DNA from 3 places in the Rhizobium sp. 01N447_2 genome. Region 3 is predicted to be linked to each of the others. Evidence: riboswitches for the same ligand, from Rfam matches in the RefSeq annotation. Region 3 holds a riboswitch; each other region holds the start of a gene.
The links. Region 3 has a riboswitch for FMN ahead of AC1ECN_RS22635 (6,7-dimethyl-8-ribityllumazine synthase). Riboswitches for the same ligand answer to the same signal wherever they lie in the genome.
Positions count from the first base shown of each region.

Region 1 (8,261 bases), on a different contig from region 3:
CCGGTCCCACAAGCTGCATCCAGACTGAAGATCCTGCTCGTCGATGACGATGCCTTGATTGCGATGAGTTCGGTCGACATGCTTGAAGATCTCGGCCACGAGGTGGTCGAGGCAAATTCCGGCTCGCAGGCGCTGGAATTGATCAGCGGTCAGCATTTCGACCTTGTCATCACCGACTATTCGATGCCTGGTATGACCGGCGCACAGCTTGCCCAGGCTGCGCGGAACATTCATCCGGCGTTGCCGATCGTGCTGGCGACAGGTTACGCCGATCTTCCTGCCGGCACTGATATCGATCTTCCGAGATTGGGAAAGCCCTATAATCAGGCTCAGCTTGCCAAGGAGATCGCCAAGGCGATGGCACGCGAAACGGTTCCGCTTCTCCGATCCGGCAGTGGGGCAGGTGGCTTAGGGCTTAGCCCTTCCAAGACCGACGATGTCCGCGATGAAATCGGCGATGGCGCCTGTGTCGTCTAGATCGAAGACCGGCAGGGCCGTATCCGTGACTGCGTGATCGGCGGCGATGGCGCAGATATGGGGATCGCTTGGCGCCAACGGTTCACGATTGGCGGCCTCCAGGCGGCGGGCCTCGATCTTCGGGATCGGTTCGCGCTTATAGCCTTCGATCAGCACGAGGTCGCAGGGGGCGAGGCGGGCGAGGATCTCCTCGAACTCGGGCTCGGGTGCGCCGCGCAGCTCGTGCATGATGGCGTAGCGGGTGCCGGAGACGATGGTGACCTCATGGGCGCCGGCCTGGCGGTGGCGGTAGCTGTCGGCCCCGACCTTGTCTATGTCGAAATCATGATGGGCGTGCTTGATCGTCGAGATCTTGTAGCCACGGCGGGTGAACTCCGTCACCAGCTGGACGGCGAGGCCCGTCTTGCCCGAGTTCTTCCAGCCGGCGATGCCGAAGATTTTCGGTACGGTCATGCGCGAAGGGCCTCCAGCCAGCGTTCCGCCTCGACAAGATCATCAGGCGTGTTGATGTTGAAGAAGGGGTCGAGCAGGCTGGCGCGGGTCGGATGCAGCGGGAACGCCACTTCCGTAACGTCATGCCGTAACAGGAAGTCGCGCACGCGACGCTTCTCGTCGATGGCGATCCAGGCTTCGAGGTCGGCGGCCAACGTCACCGGCCAAAGCCCGAAGACGGGATGGCTGCGGCCCTCGGAGGCGGCAATGGCGATTTGCGAAGGGTGGTCGACCGCTGCGGCCAGCCTGGCGACCAGATCGGCCGGGAAGAACGGGCAATCGACCGAGACGGTGACGACATGGGTGATCGAGGGAAGGCCGGCGGCATAGACCATCGCCGCATGGATTCCGGCCATCGGTCCGGCCTTGCCGGGAAAACGGTCGGGAACGACGGGCACGTCCTCGGCGGCGACATCGGCATTGACGGCAACGAGCAAGGCCTGCTGCGAGAGGCGGGTCAGCACATGGTGGAGCAGGCTCTCTGCCCCAAGCATCACGCCCGCTTTATCGCGGCCCATGCGCTGCGAACGGCCGCCGGCCAGCACGACGCCCGCTATATGAGATTTATCCAACGAGAATTCAGCCATCATCCTTACTCAAACCGGCGCGCGCGGCGCGGATTCCTGCGCGATTGGCGACACACGGCGCTTGGCCTCACGATAGAACGTATAGAGGCCGGAGGCGATGACGATCGCAGCCCCCACGAGCGTCCAGCTGTCAGGCACTTCGGCGAAGAAGATAAAGCCGAGCAGAGAGGAGAAGATCAGGCTGGTATAGCGGAACGGCGCGACGAAGGAGATTTCGCCGGTGCGCATGGCGAGGATGACCGACTGGTAGCCGACGAGCACCAGCACCGATGCGAGCACGAGATGCCCAAGCGCGTTAGCGCTGACCGGCTGCCAGCCGCCGAGCACCGGGATGAGCAGGGCGCCGAAAAAGGAGGCTGATATGGCGGTGATGACGGTTATCATCAGCGAAGGAATCTCCGGACTGATGCTCCGGGTGGCGAGATCGCGGCCGGCCGTTGTCAGCACCGCGGCGACGCAGAGCAGGGCGGCGGGGGTGAATCCATCAGGGCCGGGACGGATGATGATCATCACGCCGAAGAGGCCGACGAGGATCGCCGACCAGCGCCGCCAGCCGACCGGCTCGTCGAAGAAGAGCGCAGCCCCGAAGGTGACGACCAGCGGCAGCGACTGCAGGATCGCCGAGGCATTGGCGATCGGCATCATGCCGAGCGCGGTGATATAGGTGACGGCGGAGAGCGTCTCGCAGAAGATCCTGAAGATGATCATCGGCTGGAGCATGATACGCCAGGAGCGCAGCGCACCCATTTTCCAGGCGATCAGATAGACGAGCAGGCTGGTGAAGAGGCCGCGCAGGAACATGATTTCGCCGGCGTTCATATAGGCGATCACCGATTTGGACAGAGCGTCGCTCGCGGAAAAGCCGGCCATCGCCATGCTCATATAAATGGCGCCCTCAGTATTGCGTGACCGCGGCATGAAGAGATTCCCGTTACCTGTGCGCCTCTTTTAGTCGCGAAGATGCATGAAGGGAATCGGATGAATGTCACACCCGACATAAATCGATGATGCGATGCACAATGGCGCTGATGTCAATGCAGGGGTGTGGGTGGAAGTTCCGACAAATCCCCGTTTTATAAAGTTAATTCCGATATTTCCGACGCCGCAATCAAGGCGTCGATGAGGACGCGCCGTCGCGCCGCCGGTTCGGCCATAGGCGTTTTTCTCTTCCTGCGCGGGAAACGGGTGGCTGCATCGCCTGATGTTTGAGCATCTCAGATCTCGCAACAACCCAGGAGAGATCGATATGACACTTCTCAACGACAAGATCGCAATCATCACCGGCGCAAGCTCCGGCATCGGCCGGGCGGCGGCGAAACTCTTTGCGCGGGAAGGCGCCAAGCTCGTGGTCACCGGTCGGCGGCAGAACGCGCTCGATGCCGTCGTCGCGGAGATCGAGGCAGAGGGTGGTCAGGCCGTCGCCATATCAGGCGATGTCAAGGACGAGGCTCTGCAGGCAAGGCTCGTCGAGACGGCAGTTTCGCGTTTCGGCCGGCTCGACATCGCCTTCAACAATGCCGGCATCCTTGGTGAGATGGGGCCGGTCGCCGGGCTGTCGGTGGAGGGCTGGCGCGAGACGATCGAGACCAATCTCACCGCCGCCTTCCTCGGCGCCAAGCACCAGTCGGCGGCGATGGGAAAAGGTGGCGGGTCGCTGATCTTCACCTCGACTTTCGTCGGCCACACCGTCGGCATGCCTGGCATGGCCGCCTATGCGGCGAGCAAGGCGGGGCTGATCGGCTTCGTGCAAGTGCTCGCCGCTGAACTCGGAGCGCAGAAGATCCGCGTCAACGCACTGCTTCCCGGCGGCACCGACACACCCGCCAGCATCACCAACGCGCCTGATGCCACGCCGGAACTGCTCGCCTTCGTGGAGGGATTGCATGCGCTGAAACGCATGGCACAACCCGAAGAGATCGCCAATGCGGCGCTTTTCCTCGCCTCCGACATGTCGAGCTTCGTGACCGGCACGGCGATGCTGGCGGATGGTGGGGTTTCGATCAGCCGGACATAAGGCGGGCAAGGGAAGGTGCCGTCAGGGTTATCGCTGCGGCACGTTGTTTGTTGCGGCGGGCTATGCCGCCGCAACAAAGGCATCGATCAGGCGACTTCGCGTATGTCTCTTGCCGTCTGGCGTTCGAGATAGGCGACCAGATCCTCGATGGTGACGAGGGGGAGGTTGTGGCGCTCAGCAAAGAGCGTGAGTTCGGGGAGGCGGGACATGGTTCCGTCGTCGTTGGCGACTTCGCAGATGACGCCGGCCGGGGTCTTTCCGGCGAGGCGGGCGAGATCGACGGCGGCTTCGGTGTGGCCGGGGCGGCCAAGCACGCCGCGGGGGTTGGCGCGGAGCGGAAAGATGTGGCCGGGGCGGGCGAATTCGGCAGGCTTTGCGCGATCGTCGACGAGGGCGCGGACGGTGGCGGCACGGTCCGCCGCAGAAATGCCCGTCGTCGTGCCCTTGAGATAATCGACCGAGACCGTGAAGGCAGTTTTGTGCGATTCCGTGTTGTTGGGCACCATCAGCGGGATATCGAGCGCATCGAGACGCTCGCCTTCCATGGCAATGCAAACGAGCCCGCGGGCGTGGTTCATCATGAAGGCGATTGTTTCCGGGGTGACGGCATCGGCCGCGACCACGATATCGCCTTCGTTTTCCCGGTTCTGGTCGTCGACGACGACGACCATCTTGCCGCTGGCAATGGCTGATATGGCATCTTCAATTCTTGCGATAGTCATGCTGTCTGGCCTTTCAAGGGTTATGTCAGCGGACTGACATGGTCTGCTCGGCTCAATCCGTGAGCGAGCCTTCTGCCCTTGGGCGAACAAACGTCAGCCGACTCCAGGATGGAGTGCGACTGCCCGTGTTGTCCTCTTCCATCCGGACTATACCGTCGGCTCCGGCATCTCACCGGATCTGCTGACCTTCCGACAGGAGGTGCCGGAAGCGCTCGCGGGCTCCAGGATTGCTCCTGATACCGCCGGTGGGGAATTACACCCCGCCCTGAGAACATTTCAAAGATAGGATCAAAAACAGGCGGATGGCAAGGTCACTCGACCCGGCAAAAATGCAAAGCTGCCCTAACGCCGATGGACACACTGTTCACACGGAGGCGACGACCGGGTCGCCTTCCGTGCTTCGTTGGTGCTTTGATCCTTCCATGCATGTCGTTGTCCCAAAACCACTGCGCACTTTTGGGCGACATGCATCAGGACATGATCAGGCCGCCGTCGACATTGATGGTCTGGCCGGTGATATAGGCGGCGTCGTCGCTGGCGAGGAAGGTAACCAGGCCGGCGACATCCTCGCCGGAGCCGGCCCGTTTCATCGGGATGCCCTCGACCCATTCCTTCATCAACTCGCCGGGGGCGTAGTTGCCGAGCAGCTTGCCCCAGGCCTGGTCGTTATAGGCCCACATGTCGGTCTCGATGATGCCGGGGCAGAAGGCGTTGACGGTGATCTTCTCGGTCGCGACTTCCTTGGCCAGGCTCTGGGTGATGCCGACGACGCCCATTTTCGAGGCGGCATAATGCGGCGTGTAGATAAAGCCGTCACGGGCCTGGCCGGAAGCGGTGTTGATGATGCGGCCGCCGCGCTTGTGCTTGCGCATTCTCGATATCGCCTCCTGGGCGCAGAGGAAGACGCCCTTGGTGTTGACGGCCATGACCTTGTCCCACTCGTTTTCGGTCAGGTCCTCGACGCGGGCAATGGTGATGACGCCGGCGTTCTGGATCGAGACGTCGACCGAGCCGAATTCCTTCTCGGCGGCATCATAGAGGGCGGTGACGCTCGCCTTGTCGGTGACGTCGCCGATGAAGGAGATCGCCTTGCCGCCGTCGGCCCGGATCTGTTCGGCAACGCCGTGAACCAGTTCCTCGTTGGCCGAGACGACGAGATTGGCGCCTTCTTTCGCAAAGCGTCTGGCGATCGCCGCTCCGATGCCGCGGCTGCCACCGGTAATGACGACGGTCTTCTGCTCAAAGCGTTTCATGCTCTTTCCTTGTCCATCGATAAACAATAAATCTGGGTGCGACCTACCATGCGATCATTATTGGAGATCAACCGGTTGTCGCGAATTCAGGCAGTCTTGAGCGTCGATGACGACGCCCGAGCTCTCCGTCCGTTCGACAGCCCGTTCGATCGGCGTGAAGGGCGGGCAGACGGCGATATCGCACGCCGTCTTGCCCGTTAGTCCCTTCAGCGCCTCGATCTCAGCCAGGGAGGAAGCGAGATCGGTCACTTTCCAGCAGCGGCAATGAGCTTTCTCATCACCAGCAGCAGAAACCGCCGTCGACGAGAAGATCGACGCCGGTCACGAAACTTGCTGCATTCGACAGCAGAAACACCGCCGGACCAACCATCTCGTCGACCGCTGCCATGCGCTGCATCGGCGTCTGCTCTTCGAAGAGCTTGGTCTGGTGGACCATCTCCGGACGGGTGTTCATGGGCGTTGCCGTGTATCCGGGGGAGATGGTGTTGACGCGAATGCCGCGGTCGACCCATTCCATCGCCATGGACTTCGACATATGGATCACGCCCGCCTTGGAGGCGTTATAGTGCGCTTGGCTCAGCCCCCGGTTTACGATCACACCCGACATGGAAGCGATGTTGACGATGGAGCCGCGTCCATTCTTCAGCATGGCGCGAGCCTCTGCCTGGCAGGAAAGAAAGACGCCTTTCAGGTTGATATCCATCAACGTCTGATATTGGTCCTCCTCCATTTCTTCCGCTGCGTTCGCGTTAGCGATGCCTGCAGCGTTGACTGCAAGCGTCAGCGTGCCGAGATCGGCTTCGGTGCGTGCTACGGCATCTCCAAGGGAAGATTTGCTCGTGACATCCGCCGCGATCTGGATCGAGCGGCGGCCGGCGGCGCGAATATGTTCGGCCGTCTTGACCAGCCCGTCGTCGGTTCGGCGGTCGAGCAGCGCCACGTCGGCGCCGCATTGCGCAAGGCCGATGGCAATGCGCTGACCAATACCGCTGCCGGCTCCGGTAACGATGGCAACCTGGCCGCTGAGATCGAAAAGCTTCGGGGCGTTCAGAGTGATGTCGGACACCGCTCTTCCTTTCTCTGTCTGTTTAGATGGTGGCCAGCTCCATGACCGAAACGTCATTTGCCTGGTCACGATTGAGAATCCCCGCCTGCTTGCCTTGCGCAAGCACGAGAATGCGATTGGAGATTCCGAGAACTTCTTCGAGGTCCGAGCTTACGACGATGACCGCCACGCCCTGTTTGGCAAGATTGACGATGATGTCGTAGATGCCCGCTCGGGCACCGACGTCGATGCCTCTCGTCGGTTCGTCGAGCACGACGACCTTGGGATCGCGCATCAGCCACTTCGCGATCACGACCTTCTGCTGGTTGCCGCCGGACAGGTCCGAGGCGTGCTGTTCAGCACGGCCCTTTACGCCGAACTTGGCAACTGCCTTTTCCGCAAATGAGCGCTTGATGCGCGGCGTGATCCAACCACCGCCCAGTTTGTCAAGATTGGCATAGATAATGTTCTCGCTGATCCGGTGCCCGACGATCAGGCCCTGCTCCTTGCGGTCTTCCGGAACCATCACGATACCCTTGGCGATCGCGTCCGCCGGATCTCGCAGCCTCAGTTCCTCGCCTTCCAGCTTGATCGACCCAGCACTGATTGGATCTGCTCCCGAAATCGCACGCACCAGTTCGGTGCGGCCGGCGCCGACCAATCCGGCGATCCCCAGAATTTCCCCGGCCCGGACCTCGAAGGTAACGTCACGGAACGAGTTGTCCGGCGAGCTCAGCCCGGACACCTGGAGTACCGGACGATCTGTCGGAACCGGCAGGGTAGGGAACAAGCGGTCAAGCGGGCGCCCGACCATGCTCTCGACAATCGTTCGCACCGGGGTCGCGCTGTCTGAGAATTCTTGCACCCGCTCGCCGTCACGAAGAACGACGATCCGGTCGGTTATTCGCTTGATCTCTTCCATACGGTGGGAAATGTAGACGATGCCGACGCCTTCTGACCGAAGCTTGCGAACCTGTTCGAAGAGAGCTTCCGTCTCCGCGCCGCCAAGGGCGGCTGTCGGCTCATCGAGGATCAGGAGCTTTGCGTTGAGAGCCAGCGCCTTGGCGATCTCGATAAGTTGCTGATTTGCCGTGGAAAGGCCGGCGACCGTCCGCGTTGCGGGGATGTGAAGGTTCAAGCGAGCGAGCTGGTCCTGGGCCCGGCGAACCATCTGGGCGCGGTCGACGACGCCGTTCTTCATCGGCCAGCGTCCGATGAAGACGTTTTCCGCGATCGACAGCTGCGGCAGAAGCTGCAGCTCCTGATGGATCAGCACAACGCCCTTGTCGATCGCTTCCCTTGGGGTGGCCGGGGCATAAGGCTGCCCCAGCCATGTCATTGATCCTTCGGACGGCATGCGTGACCCGGCGATGATGCCCGATAGCGTTGACTTGCCCGCTCCGTTTTCACCGAGAAGTGCAACCACTTCGCCCGGATAGACGTCCAAGCTGACATTCTTCAGAACCTGGAGCGGCCCATACCATTTGGATATGCCCCTCAGGGAAAGAACTGGATCAGTCACGGCACACCTCCTCAAGACCTCGACTTCATTATGGATGGTTGGCGATGAAGCCTGCGACGTTTTCCTTGGTTGTCAGCGTGGCATCCAGGAGTTGGACCGGCGGCACCTTTTCCCCGGCAACAAGTTTGGCGGCGTTTTCAACCGCGTCG
Region 1 is NZ_JBFTQY010000022.1:61,658-69,918, reverse strand. Features, by position in the region: gene AC1ECN_RS17680 (PAS domain-containing hybrid sensor histidine kinase/response regulator) at 1-477, shown strand, start outside; gene mobB (molybdopterin-guanine dinucleotide biosynthesis protein B) at 409-930, opposite strand; gene mobA (molybdenum cofactor guanylyltransferase MobA) at 927-1,556, opposite strand; gene AC1ECN_RS17665 (DMT family transporter) at 1,566-2,474, opposite strand; gene AC1ECN_RS17660 (SDR family oxidoreductase) at 2,803-3,570, shown strand; gene ribB (3,4-dihydroxy-2-butanone-4-phosphate synthase) at 3,657-4,292, opposite strand; FMN riboswitch at 4,419-4,569, opposite strand; gene AC1ECN_RS17650 (glucose 1-dehydrogenase) at 4,763-5,545, opposite strand; gene AC1ECN_RS17645 (beta/alpha barrel domain-containing protein) at 5,603-5,794, opposite strand; gene AC1ECN_RS17640 (SDR family oxidoreductase) at 5,823-6,611, opposite strand; gene AC1ECN_RS17635 (sugar ABC transporter ATP-binding protein) at 6,634-8,112, opposite strand; gene AC1ECN_RS17630 (substrate-binding domain-containing protein) at 8,141-8,261, opposite strand, start outside.
Region 1: linked by a shared signal. The riboswitch ahead of ribB (3,4-dihydroxy-2-butanone-4-phosphate synthase) and the one ahead of AC1ECN_RS22635 (6,7-dimethyl-8-ribityllumazine synthase) in region 3 are both predicted to bind FMN.

Region 2 (3,843 bases), on a different contig from region 3:
TAGATCATCACATGCGAGCGCGCGCCGCCGTCCTTGCCGAGGTCGAGCTCGTTGGCGGTCGCAAAAAGATTACGCGCGGGAATGGCGATCGCGCCTTCCGGCGAAATGCCCGACGGCAAGAGCTGGATGAGTTCGGGATCGGCGCCGGTATCCTTGAAAACGCCGACGACCGAAGCACGCTCGGCGAGCAGGAAGAAATACTGATCGCCGCCGAACTTGGCGGCTTCGAGGCCTTCCGGCTCGACGCCCTTCGATCCCGAACGGCTTTCCGGATAGTGGCCGATATGGGCAACGGCGCGTTCGAAGGAGGCGCCTGATTCGTAGAGAAGTTTGCCCGTCTTGTCGAAGATGGTGAAACCACGCGAGCCGCCCTGGTAGTCGCCTTCATTGGCGACGACGAGGCGGTTGTCGTCCAGCCACTTCACGGCGTCGGGCTCGCGCAGCACGCCCTTGGCTTCGCCCGAGAATTTCAGGGCGCCGTCACGCTTGGTGTCGATGCCGGAAAGATCGACGCTGCCGGCGGAGAAATGCGTCTTCACGTCAGCCGTGTTGGCGTCGATGATGACGATCTCATTGTTCTCCTGCAGCGTGAGGGCAATCTCGTTCAGGCCGTTGAAGGCGACGAATTCCGGCTCCGGATCTTCAGGGGCGACGCCGGTAAGCCCGGTCAGCGCCACGTGCTTGATAGTGCCGCAATCGACGGTGCCGTTCTTGACCTGGAAGACGACGAGGTCGCCGGCCGGCATTTGCGGGATCTTGCCGTCATTGACGTCTTCGTCGCGCTCGTTTTCGATTGCGATGGCGCCGAGCGTCTTGTCCTTGTTGAGGGCGATCGAATCCGGCTGGCCGCCGAGATCGCAGCTGTTCTCGGTCTTCTTGGTCGCCACGTCGACGATCGCGAGACGGCCCGAGGGCTTCGCCTTGCTTTCGGAGGTGTTGACAGCAACGAGCGCCTTGCCGGCGCTGGAGGTGACCGATGTCGGCTCGCCGTCCATCATCACCGCGCCGCCGGCCTTCGGTGCCTTGGCATCGGTAATATCGATGAAGCCGATCGCGCCGAGCGGGCTGTCGCTATAGATCAGCGTGTTGCCGTCGTCGGTCGCGGTGATGATTTCGGCGGAGCTCACCGACAGCTTGTCCTTGTCAGCCGGCGGGTTCTCTGCGACCGGGAAGGAAGCGATGCGGTTGAAAACCGGTTCGGCCGCGGCCGGAAAAGCAACGGATGCGAGAAGCACGACAGCGAGCACTGCCTTGCGCGATGAAATTGTCATGAAATCCCCCATGTGTCGAACATTCGAAACAGGAGTTTTCTGCGCGCGCGGCATGACAGAGGCATGACAGATGCGGCATTTTGCACCTGATCACGTCAGGCTGGTTTGCGCTCCCGGCGCATCTCGTTTCGCATGATGAACAGCGAAGCAGACAGGATGAGAGCCGCTCCCAGCCAGAGATAACCCGCCGGCGCATAACCGAAGAACAGCCAACCCGCCAGTACGTTCAACGGCAGCTTCAGATCGTCGAACGGCTGGACATAGGCGGCATCAGCGGCTGCATAGGCGAGCGTCAGGAAATACTGCGCTGCGGCAGTCAGCAGCCCCGCCAGCAGGAACAGGGCAAGGGTTGCGCCCGTCGGCACTGCAAAGCCTGCCGCAAGCGCCAGCCCGCCATTTATCGGCGTCAGCAGAACGAGCAGCCAGACGGTGATCGTCTCCGGTCGTTCGATACCCGTCAGGCTCTTGGTGATCAGCGACGAGGCGCCCCACAGCAGCGCCGAAAGCACAGGCAAGAGAGCCGCCCAGCCAAAACCATCAGACCATGGCTGCAGGATGATCATCGCTCCGGTGAAACCCGCAGCCGTCGCAGCCCAGCGGGCCGGGCCGACGCGCTCACCCAGGAAAAGCCGGGCGCCCAGAATGATGAAGAAGGGCGAGGTCATCACCAGTGCGATCGCCTGCCAGATCGGCACCGCGGCAAGGCCCGCGACCCAAGCTTCGACGCCGAGCGCGGCAAGCGCGACGCGCACGAGGTGACGCCAGGGATAGTCCGTGCGCATCGCCGCAAGGCCGAGCCTCTTAAGGAACGGCAGCGAAAACAGGAAGGCGAAGCCATATTGCCAGAAAGCTGCCGACGCCGAGGGAAAGGCAAGCTTCATCGTCAGCCATTGGGTGACGACGTTGAGAAGCGAAAAGGCAATGCCGGCAAGCACCATCCAGAGGGCGCCGACAACGGCGCGGGACGGCGAGACTGCAAGGGAAGTCTGATTCATGTCTTTCATCCAAACTACAGCGCCGCGCGTCTTTTCAGACGCGCAAAGGACGCTGTAGCACTTTAAATCGCTGCATAATTTTATCCTTAAATCGATTCCGATTTAAGGATAAAATTATGCAGTGGGACCAACATAAATCAGGACGCATGAACCCCGACGAAGCGGCACAGGGCAACCCCTGCCCTTCGCACGGCCGACGCTCATTCTCTTCCATCCGGACTTTAACCGTCGGCTCCGGAATCGCACCGGATCTGCTGAGCCTTCCCCCGCTTGGACACGAGGAAAGGCGCTCGCGGGCTCGAGCCGAAACCCTTACCCGCCGGTGGGGAGTTTCACCCCGCCCTGAGAACAGAAACGTCGTAGATCAAAGCCCGGACGACAGCAAGGCTCGCCAAAGCAAAAGGGGTCCGGCAAAGCCGAACCCCTCTTAAATCCTGCACAACCGGTCTCGTTTCCGGCCGACGGATAATATCAGATCAGCCGTTGACGGCGTCCTTCAGGCCCTTGCCGGGCGTGAATTTCGGCACGTTGCGAGCCGGAATGTCGACTTCAGCGCCCGTCGACGGGTTACGGCCCTTCGTTGCGGCACGATGAGAAACGGTGAAGCTGCCGAAACCCGCGAGGCGAATGTCGCCCTTGTTCTTGAGTTCAGCCTGGACAACGTCGAAAACCGCGTCAACAGCGGAAGCCGCGTCAGACTTCGTCAGTCCTGCCTTTTCGGCTACTGCGGACACGAGTTCATTCTTGTTCATGTTTCCACCCCTTTCTAAATGGTATGAAACGACTCAAAAGTAAGCTAGGCGCAGAATAGGTTTCATCAGGCCCGCCGAAAACCCAAAAGCCCTGCAAATCAAGGAAAAGCAAGCGTCTACATGACGTTTTCACAAAAAAGGCTGGCGTTTCCGCCAGCCTTTTTCCGTGTTTTGCCCCAATTGGGCATAAATGTGGCAAAGGCCACTCAATGCGCTATGGTTGCGCCTGTCTCATCGAGGCCTTCGACCGATGTGATGACCGGCGTTTCCACCGTGCCGTCCCATTCGATCGGCTCCGGCCGCCGGATCAGTGCGTGCTTGATCACCTCGCCCATGCGGGATACCGGGATGATCTCCATGTTGTTCTTCACGTTATCAGGAATCTCCGCCAGGTCCTTGGCGTTTTCCTCCGGAATCAGCACCTTCTTGATGCCGCCGCGAAGCGCTGCGAGCAGCTTTTCCTTGAGACCGCCGATCGGCAGCACACGGCCGCGAAGGGTGATTTCACCGGTCATGGCCACATGCCTGTCCACCGGAATGCCGGTCATGATCGAGACGATCGCGGTTGCCATGGCGACGCCGGCCGAGGGGCCATCCTTCGGCGTCGCGCCTTCCGGCACGTGCACGTGGATGTCGCTCTTGTCGAAGCGCGGCGGCTCGATGCCGAAATCGACGGCGCGCGAGCGGACATAGGAGGCCGCTGCCGAGATCGATTCCTTCATGACTTCCTTCAGATTGCCGGTGACCGTCATGCGGCCCTTGCCCGGCATCATCACGCCTTCGATGGTCAGCAGCTCGCCACCGACTTCCGTCCAGGCAAGACCG
Region 2 is NZ_JBFTQY010000013.1:117,242-121,084, reverse strand. Features, by position in the region: gene AC1ECN_RS10805 (esterase-like activity of phytase family protein) at 1-1,283, opposite strand, end outside; gene ribN (riboflavin transporter RibN) at 1,367-2,275, opposite strand; FMN riboswitch at 2,465-2,620, opposite strand; gene hupB (DNA-binding protein HupB) at 2,743-3,018, opposite strand; gene lon (endopeptidase La) at 3,225-3,843, opposite strand, start outside.
Region 2: linked by a shared signal. The riboswitch ahead of ribN (riboflavin transporter RibN) and the one ahead of AC1ECN_RS22635 (6,7-dimethyl-8-ribityllumazine synthase) in region 3 are both predicted to bind FMN.

Region 3 (8,261 bases):
TCGCCGTCGTCGATCCAGTCGATCGGCATGTCCACGGGTGTGGCGATCGAATTCAGAAAATCCAGTCCCAACGCGTCGCCGACGAAAATGGCAGGGGAGCGGTTGTCCATCATAACTCCTGTTCCGGCTGCCGCGATGTGCACCGCCGGCGATCTCTCGAAGACATCAATGGCATGTAACCTCTTAAATGGTTCTTGACAAGTTACGCGCTATGGAAGTAACCGTTATAAACACATTAAACAGGTTACCTGATCTCAGCCAGATGCAGAGGAGAAGGCCGATGTCCCCCAATGAAGTAAATGTTGTGCTCGTCCACGGCGCGTGGGCCGATGGTTCTAGCTGGTCGAAGATCATCCCGCCGCTCACCGCCGAAGGCGTGGCAGTGGTCGCAGCACCGCTGCCGCTGACCTCCTTCAGCGATGACGTTGCGGCACTCGAGCACACCTTGGAGCGGGTGGCGGGGCCGGTGGTTCTCGTCGGCCATGCCTATGCCGGCGCGGTGATCGCGGCGACGAAGGATGAGAAGGTCAAGGCGTTGGTCTACATCGCCGCGCTGGCGCCCGATGAGGGCGAGACGGTTGCCGATATCTTCTATCGCGGCGAGCCGCACCCGCAAGCGCCGAAACTTTCGCCCGATAGCCATGGCCTGATCTACCTGCCTGATGAGGCCTTTGGCAAAGCATTCGCCCCGAATGCCGGGGCCGATGAGCAGATAGTGCTTGCCGCCGTGCAGCGGCCGATCTCGCCGGCCTGCATCACCGTTCCCGTGCCGCGCCCGCTCTGGAAGGACCGCCCGACCTGGTTCCTGGTCGCCGAACAAGACCGGATGATCGTTGCCGACAATCAGCGCTTCATGGCCGAACGGATGGGCGCGCTTACGCGTTTCCACGCTGTCGACCACACGCCCGGTGTGACCGCGCCGGCCGCCGTGCTCGACATTGTCAGGGAGGCAGTCGCCGCGGCGGCGGCCTGATGTCAACCGTCAACATGGGATGAGGAGGAACTGAGATGCACGGAGAGAAGATGACGACGGAGCGGGTGAGCGCCTTTTCGGACGCCGTGCTCGCGGTGATCATCACCATCATGGTGCTGGAATTGAAGGCGCCCGAGGTTCCGGACATATCGGCGATGCTGTCGCTCTGGCCGATATTGGTCAGCTATGCGCTGAGCTACCTGTTCATCGCAATCATCTGGATCAACCATCACCATCTGCTGCGGCTGGTGCGCTTTGCGTCGACCCGGCTGATCTGGATCAACTTCGCGCACCTGTTCCTGGTGTCGCTGCTGCCGTTCACGACGGCCTGGATGGCGAGGACCGACCTCGCGCCAATGCCGGTCGCCATCTATGCCGCCGTCTTCGTGGTCGTCAATGCCGCCTATCTCTTGTTCGAGCGCGAGATATTCGCGCATGCCGAGGCGGACGCCATGCCCGAACCGGCCCGCCGCCTGGCGCGCCGGCGCACGCTGCTGGGTCTTGCGATCTTCGCCGTGGCGGGGTTCGTCGCCCCTTTCGTGCCGCTCTTCGGCTTCTTCCTGATCTGCTGCGCCCTCGTTCTCTATCTCCAGCCGGAGATCTTCAGCAGCCGCCTGCAACGGCAGGCGAAATAACCGAACATAATATCTCAAACAAGTTACCAACACAAAGGAGACTGTCATGTCCACCATCAAATACCGCACCGCCGACGTCGACGGCTTCAAGATATTCTATCGCGAAGCGGGTTCGCCGGATGCTCCGAAGCTGCTTTTGCTGCACGGCTTTCCGAGCGCCGGCCACATGTTCCGCGACCTGATTCCGCTGCTGGCCGACCGCTTCCACATCGTCGCGCCCGATCTTCCGGGCTTCGGACAATCCGACCTGCCGGCCCGGCCTGCCACCTTCGACGGGATCGCGGCCACGATCGACCGCTTCACCGAAATCGTCGGCTTCGATCGTTACGCCGTCTACGTGTTCGACTATGGCGCGCCGACGGGCTTCCGGCTGGCGGTGAAACATCCCGAGCGCATCACGGCGATCATCTCGCAGAACGGCAATGCCTATGTCGAAGGTCTCAGCGACGGCTGGAACCCGATCCAGGCCTATTGGGAGGACGCCTCCGAAGAGAACCGCAATGCGCTGAAAGCGATGCTCCAGCCGGAGGCGACGATCTGGCAATATACCCATGGCGTCGCCGATCCGACGGCGGTTTCGCCGGATGGTTATTCGCTCGACAATTTCTATCTGGCCCGGCCTGAAGTCGAGGATGTGCAACTCGATCTTTTCGGCGACTACAAGAGCAATGTCGCGCTCTATCCTGCCTTCCAGGCGTATTTCCGCACCCACAAGCCGCCGTTCCTGGCCGTGTGGGGTGAGAATGACCCGTTCTTCCTGCCGCCCGGTGCAGAGGCCTTCAAGCGCGATAATCCGGGCGCGGTCGTGCGCTTCCTCGACACGGGCCATTTTGCGCTGGAAACGCATGCTGCCGAGATCGCTGCCGAGATTCGGGATTTTCTGGCCCGCTGACGGCAACCCGGCGCCGCCCCGCCGGAATGGGCGGGCGGTGGCCGAAGCAGAGAGGAGAAACGACATGTCGAACTCAGTAGCGATCATCACCGGGGCCAGCCAGGGTATCGGCCAGGCGACGGCGCGGCGCCTCGCGCGCGATTTTTCGGCGCTGGTGCTGGTCGCCCGCAACCGCGCCAATCTTGAGGAGACCGCGCAGGCGGTGAGGGCGGCCGGCGCGCAAGCCCTCGTCATCGGCGCCGACCTTGCCGAGCCGCAAACGGCGCAGGCCGTGGTCGATCAGGCGCTTGGCGCCTTCGGCCGCATCGATGCGCTGCTCAACATCGCCGGCGGGGTGCCACAGATCGATCTTTTCGAGATGACCGATGCGCAGTGGGAAGACGGGCTGGCGTTAAAGCTGCACGGCGCGAGGCGCCTGACGATAGCGGCATGGCCGGCGCTGAAAGAGGCAAAGGGCTCCGTCGTCTTGATGTCGGGCAATTCGGCGGTGTTTCCGAAGGCGCCGTATGCGGCGGTCGGTACCATCAATGCTGCCATCGTCGCGCTCGCCAAGGCCTTTTCCGATCGCGGCATCACCGATGGCGTGCAGGTCAACAGCGTGCTGCCCGGTCCCGTCATGACCGGCCGGCGTCGTTCCTATCTCGATTACTGGGCGCCGCTGCATGGCGTGAGCGTGGAAGAGGCGACCGCGCATTTCCCCAAGCAGGCCGGCATCGCCCGCTACGGCGAACCGGAAGAAATCGCCGAACTGATGGCTTTCCTGGTATCGCCGGGCGCACGCTGGATGACCGGCTCGACGCTGCGCATGGATGGCGGCGAGGTGAAGTCGATCTGATGCGGTCGACGGCGGGAGTGCCCCGCCGTCTTCATCTCCTGCGTTCCTCTGTTCGTCGAACCGCTTTCACGCGGCGAGAGCGGCGCGGGTTTTGCCGATCGTCAGAGCCGCCTTTGCGGCCTCGCGCCCTTTCTCGACGAAATGTGCGCGGTAGATCTGCTGGTGATGCTCGGTTTCCTGATACTGATGCGGCGTCAGCGAAACCGACAGCACCGGCACGCCGGTATCCATGCCGGCGCGCATCAGCCCATCGACGACGGCCTGGGCGACGAATTCGTGCCGGTAGATTCCGCCGTCGACGACGAAGGCGGCGGCAACGACAGCAGCATAGCGCCCGCTTGCCGCAAGATCGCGTGACAGCAGCGGCATCTCGAATGCGCCGGGAACATCGAACACATCGACCTGCTCGGGCGGAATAAGCTGATGGAAGCCATCTAGGGCACGGTCGACGATATCGGCATGCCAGCTGGCTTTGATGAAGGCATAGCGGGTGAGTGTCATGGTAATCTCCTTTGGCGAACAGACACATCACCCAAGGCGATCACGAACGTCCCCGACAGCCGCAAGGGCGGCAGGAACGCGCGTTCTCTTTCATCCGGACTATGACCGTCGGCTCAGGCATCTCACCTGATCTGCTGACCCTTCCTGAGAAGGCGCTCGCGGGCTCGCAATCCAAATTGCATACCGCCGGTAGGGACTTGCACCCCGCCCTGAGAACGGCGCGAACAATAGGTGGAAGGTGACGGGCTGGCAATAGTCAGGAAGAGGCTTTCGTGACCGATGAAAGCGCCGATGCAGGATCAGGGCTCCCGACGCGGCGATTTTGCTTGTTCGTCGATCGCGACGGGCAAGCCCTCTTGTGGAGGATGGGCTTGCGCCTACATGCTTCCAGTGAGGACATTCACGTCAGAATAGCACGGCAAGACAGGATGCGCCGTCTCCACCGGAGACGGGCAGGGCCGTGGCAACCACGGGAGAGAGAGATGCAAGACCCCTTCGTCGTCCACCGCGAGGCGCATATCGCGGCGCCGCCGGCCGCGGTGTTCGCGCTGATGACCGACCCGGAAAAGATCCTGCGCTGGATGGGAACGGAGGCGCAGGTCGAGCCGCAGCCCGGTGGGCTCTATCTCGTCAACGTCACCGGCGCCCGCTTTGCGCGCGGCTCGTTTCGAGAAGTGGTTCCGGTTCATCGCCTTGCCTACAGCTTCGGCTGGGACGGCAGTGAGGTGGTGCCGCCGGGGTCGAGCCTGGTCGAGATCGACCTGATCGAGCAAGGAGATGGAACGCTGTTGCGGCTCACCCATAGCGGCCTGCCGAGCGCCGAGCAATGCGCCGGCCATGCGGAAGGCTGGGCGCATTACCTCGGGCGGTTGACCGAGGTCGCCGCCGGGCATGATCCGGGTCCCGACCCTTTTTACGGCAGGACATGAACAAATTTTGCCGGCAGCGGGGCGTCTGTGAAGCGCTTGCCGTTGCGACAACAACGGTCGGCGAGCGCCCAAGCCGGTCGTGCGGAAGCGCTTCTTTTGCTACCGCAAACATGAACGCGCAGTTCATCTCCAGTTCAATTTAGCGGTCCTAATCTGCGGACGGCTGGATTGAAAATGGAGTTCACGATGAAGGCACTTTCTATCGCGGCTGCCTTGCTTGCCGGCAGCCTCTCGATCGGTACCGCGGAGGCAATGCCGATGGGGACAATCAATGTCCAGAGCAATGTCACAAAGGTCGACTACGCCTGCGGTCGCGGCTGGCATCTGACGCGCTGGGGCGAATGCCGGCGAAACTGGAGACGCCCGCCGCCGGTAGCTTTCTACGGTGGTCCGCCCCGCTGGGGCTGGGAGCGGCGTCACCGGGATTGGGATGGTCCGCGCTGGCGCGATGAGAGGCGCTGGGATCGCGACCGGCGCTGGCGGGATGATGACTAAAGGTCTGGCTTAGATGTAGATGGACGAAGGCCGGAGCGATTTTCGCCCGGCCTTTTCTAATGCTTCGCCGACGCTGACAGCCAGCGTTCTCCCGATTCGCCCGAGAGGATCAGATCCTGCTGACGAGCCAGTGCTTGTCGTCGATCAATTCCTCGAGCTCGACGGGATCCTTGACGCCGAATTCGAACCATTCGACGAGTTCTTTCGCCTTGCGGCTACTCTCCTCCGCCGTCAGCTCGACCTGATATCTTTCGCACCATCGCCGAAGGATCGACGTCAGCAGCGTCATGTCATTCCCATCCAGCGGATCTTTCGGCCAGAAAATCGTGCCCATCGTACCCCTCAATCACACGATGACGAACGGCCCCATAATGGAATCAAAGCCGCGCAAGTTTAAAGTGTTTATTTTTTGTTTTCCACCGCGGCGAATGGTTTTCGACAGGGGAGTGGAACGTCCTTTTGGGGATGAAAGGTTGAGCCGGTGGAAACGTCCTCATGGACATTCGGAATGGCTGCTTGCGCTCACCCGGGGACATCCTTGCGGCCGCCCCGGTCAGCGTGCGATGTTAAGCCATGGATCTGCCATCTCCCCTTGCCTGGCTGGTTGATGAGGCCGGTGCCTCGCCCAGTCCCGAATGGTTTCTGGCCGAACTCGGGCGCCGGCTGCTGGCCGATGGCCTGCCGCTTTTGGGCGGCGCGCTGACGCTTTCGGTGCCGCATCCGATCATCGCGCGGCGCACCTGGCTGTGGCGGGCGGAGACTGGCGCTGTTATTGAGGCTTTGGCCTTTGCCGCCGCTCCGCGGAGCGAGGCCGGGCGCGAGTGGCTGGCCGGGCTCGGGCCGGTATGGGAAGACAGGATCGGGCCTTCACAGGACAATCGGTCGGACAGCCCGCTGCTCGGCTGGGCGAGGGTTGCCAGCGGGGAAGGGGCAGGTGCATTCGGCGCAGCCGAGGCCGGCCTGCTGCGCGAGGTCGCGCGTTTTGCTGCAGCGCCGCTCGCCGCTTTGGCGGCGCGCGAGGCGCGGGCAGCGCTGCTTGAAGCCTATCTCGGCCGCCGTAGCGCCGCGCGGGTGCAGGCCGGCGCGCTTGCCCGCGGCACCGGCGAGACCATCCGCGCGGCCCTTCTCTGTGCCGATCTGCGCGACTTCACCGCCCTCTCCGAGGTGACCGAACCTCACGTGATGATATCAGCACTGGACGCCTGGTTTGACCGCGTCGCTGGCGCCGTGCATGCCTTCGGCGGTGAGGTGTTGAAATTCATCGGCGACGGCGTGCTGGCGATCTTTCCGGTCACGGCTACGTCAGGCGAGGGCGACGCAGCCCGAGGGGATTGCGAGGCTTGCGAGGCCGCACTTCGGGCGGTCGCCGCCAGCCGTGCCGGCATGGCCCATCTCGATCAACTGCGCCAGGCGCAGGGACTGGCACCGCTGCCCTTCGGCGCAGCACTTCATTTCGGCGAAATCCTGTGGGGCAATATCGGCGCGGCCGACCGGTTGGATTTTACCGCCATCGGCCCCGCCGTCAATCTGGTCAGCCGGCTGGAAGGGCTCTGCAAGCCGCTCGGCCGAAGCGTGCTGATCTCGGGCGCGGTGGCAGCGAATACGGCGACGGCGCTGACGCCGCTCGGAGAGCACACATTGCGCGGCATCGCCGACCCTTGCGCTGTCTTTGCCCTGCCGACGGATTGAGCTGCGGGCAGGGATGAAGTTTTGCAAAGAAAAATTTGCAAAGATATGTTTGCAATAGTAGGCTTGCGGCATGAAAACACCGCGCCCGCAGCCTGCTCAATCCGTCACCGCACCCCGCACCATCAGCCGCGTGGTGCCCGATCCGACCGCGCTGAAGGCGCTGGCGCATCCAGTCCGGTTGCGCATGCTCGGCATGCTCAGGGTCGATGGACCCGCTACGGCGACGCAGCTGGCGGTGCGGCTCGGGTTGAACAGCGGCGCTACCAGCTATCACCTGCGCCAGCTTGCCCAATACGGCTTTATCGAGGAAGCACCGCATCCCTCGCGGCGCGATCGCTGGTGGCGCGCAAGCCACGAACTTACCTCGGTGCCGGCCAGCGAGGCTGAGGGCGAAGCGTTGGATCTCGATCTTGCCTTCAACCAGGCGGCACTCTCGCTGCAGGTCGGTCAGATGCAGCAGGCGCTGGAGGAATATACCGAGCTGCCGGCGGAATGGCGCAAGGCGAGCACGGCCAGCGACATCATCATCCCGATGACGGCGGAACAGGCCGAAGCCCTGACCAAGCGGCTGACCGATATCATTCTCGAAGCGATGCGGGTAGCTCCGCCTTTGGGGGAGCTGGCACCCCCGGATATGGTTCCCTTCTCGATCATGCTGCACGCCTTTCCCTACCCGGGCCGGCTCCCGCACTGCGATGGGGATGGTGGGCCATGAGAAGAGGTGGACCTTTCCTGGCGCTTGCCGCAGCCGAGACGCTTTCGCTTTCCGGCACGCGGCTGTCGACCATCGCCATTCCCTGGCTGGTGCTGAGCACGACGGGCAGCCCGGTTCTGACCGGGCTGACGGCTATGATGGAAATGCTGCCCTATGTCGCCGCCAAGGCGCTCAGTGGGCCGCTGATCGACCGCGTCGGCCCGAAGCGCATCGCCGTCGTCTGCGATACCGCCTCGGTGGCTGTGGTGGGGCTGGTGCCGCTGCTCGATCTCTTTGGCCTGCTTAATATGCCGCTGCTACTGCCTGTTGTCTTTGCCATGGGCGTGCTGCGCGGCCCTTCCGATGCCGCCAAACAGGCGATGGTGCCTGATATCGCCACGCTGGCGGCCATGCCGCTCGAACGGGTCACCGGCGTCGTCGGTGCTATCGAGCGGCTGGCCTCGACGGCGGGGGCAGCCGGCGCCGGCGCGCTGATCGGCCTGATCGGCCCGGGCCAGGCGCTCGTCGTTAATGCCGTCACCTTCGCCGCCGCTGCGCTGATTGTGGGAGTAGGCATTCCTGGGCTGCGGCGCGTCCCCGAGCCACGCGGCATGCCCG
Region 3 is NZ_JBFTQY010000036.1:31,563-39,823, reverse strand. Features, by position in the region: gene AC1ECN_RS22660 (CGNR zinc finger domain-containing protein) at 1-110, opposite strand, end outside; gene AC1ECN_RS22655 (alpha/beta fold hydrolase) at 281-973, shown strand; gene AC1ECN_RS22650 (TMEM175 family protein) at 1,009-1,608, shown strand; gene AC1ECN_RS22645 (alpha/beta fold hydrolase) at 1,655-2,500, shown strand; gene AC1ECN_RS22640 (SDR family oxidoreductase) at 2,565-3,335, shown strand; gene AC1ECN_RS22635 (6,7-dimethyl-8-ribityllumazine synthase) at 3,402-3,836, opposite strand; FMN riboswitch at 3,915-4,057, opposite strand; gene AC1ECN_RS22630 (SRPBCC family protein) at 4,319-4,765, shown strand; gene AC1ECN_RS22625 (GCG_CRPN prefix-to-repeats domain-containing protein) at 4,952-5,260, shown strand; gene AC1ECN_RS22620 (hypothetical protein) at 5,370-5,594, opposite strand; gene AC1ECN_RS22615 (adenylate/guanylate cyclase domain-containing protein) at 5,834-6,949, shown strand; gene AC1ECN_RS22610 (ArsR/SmtB family transcription factor) at 7,020-7,664, shown strand; gene AC1ECN_RS22605 (MFS transporter) at 7,661-8,261, shown strand, end outside.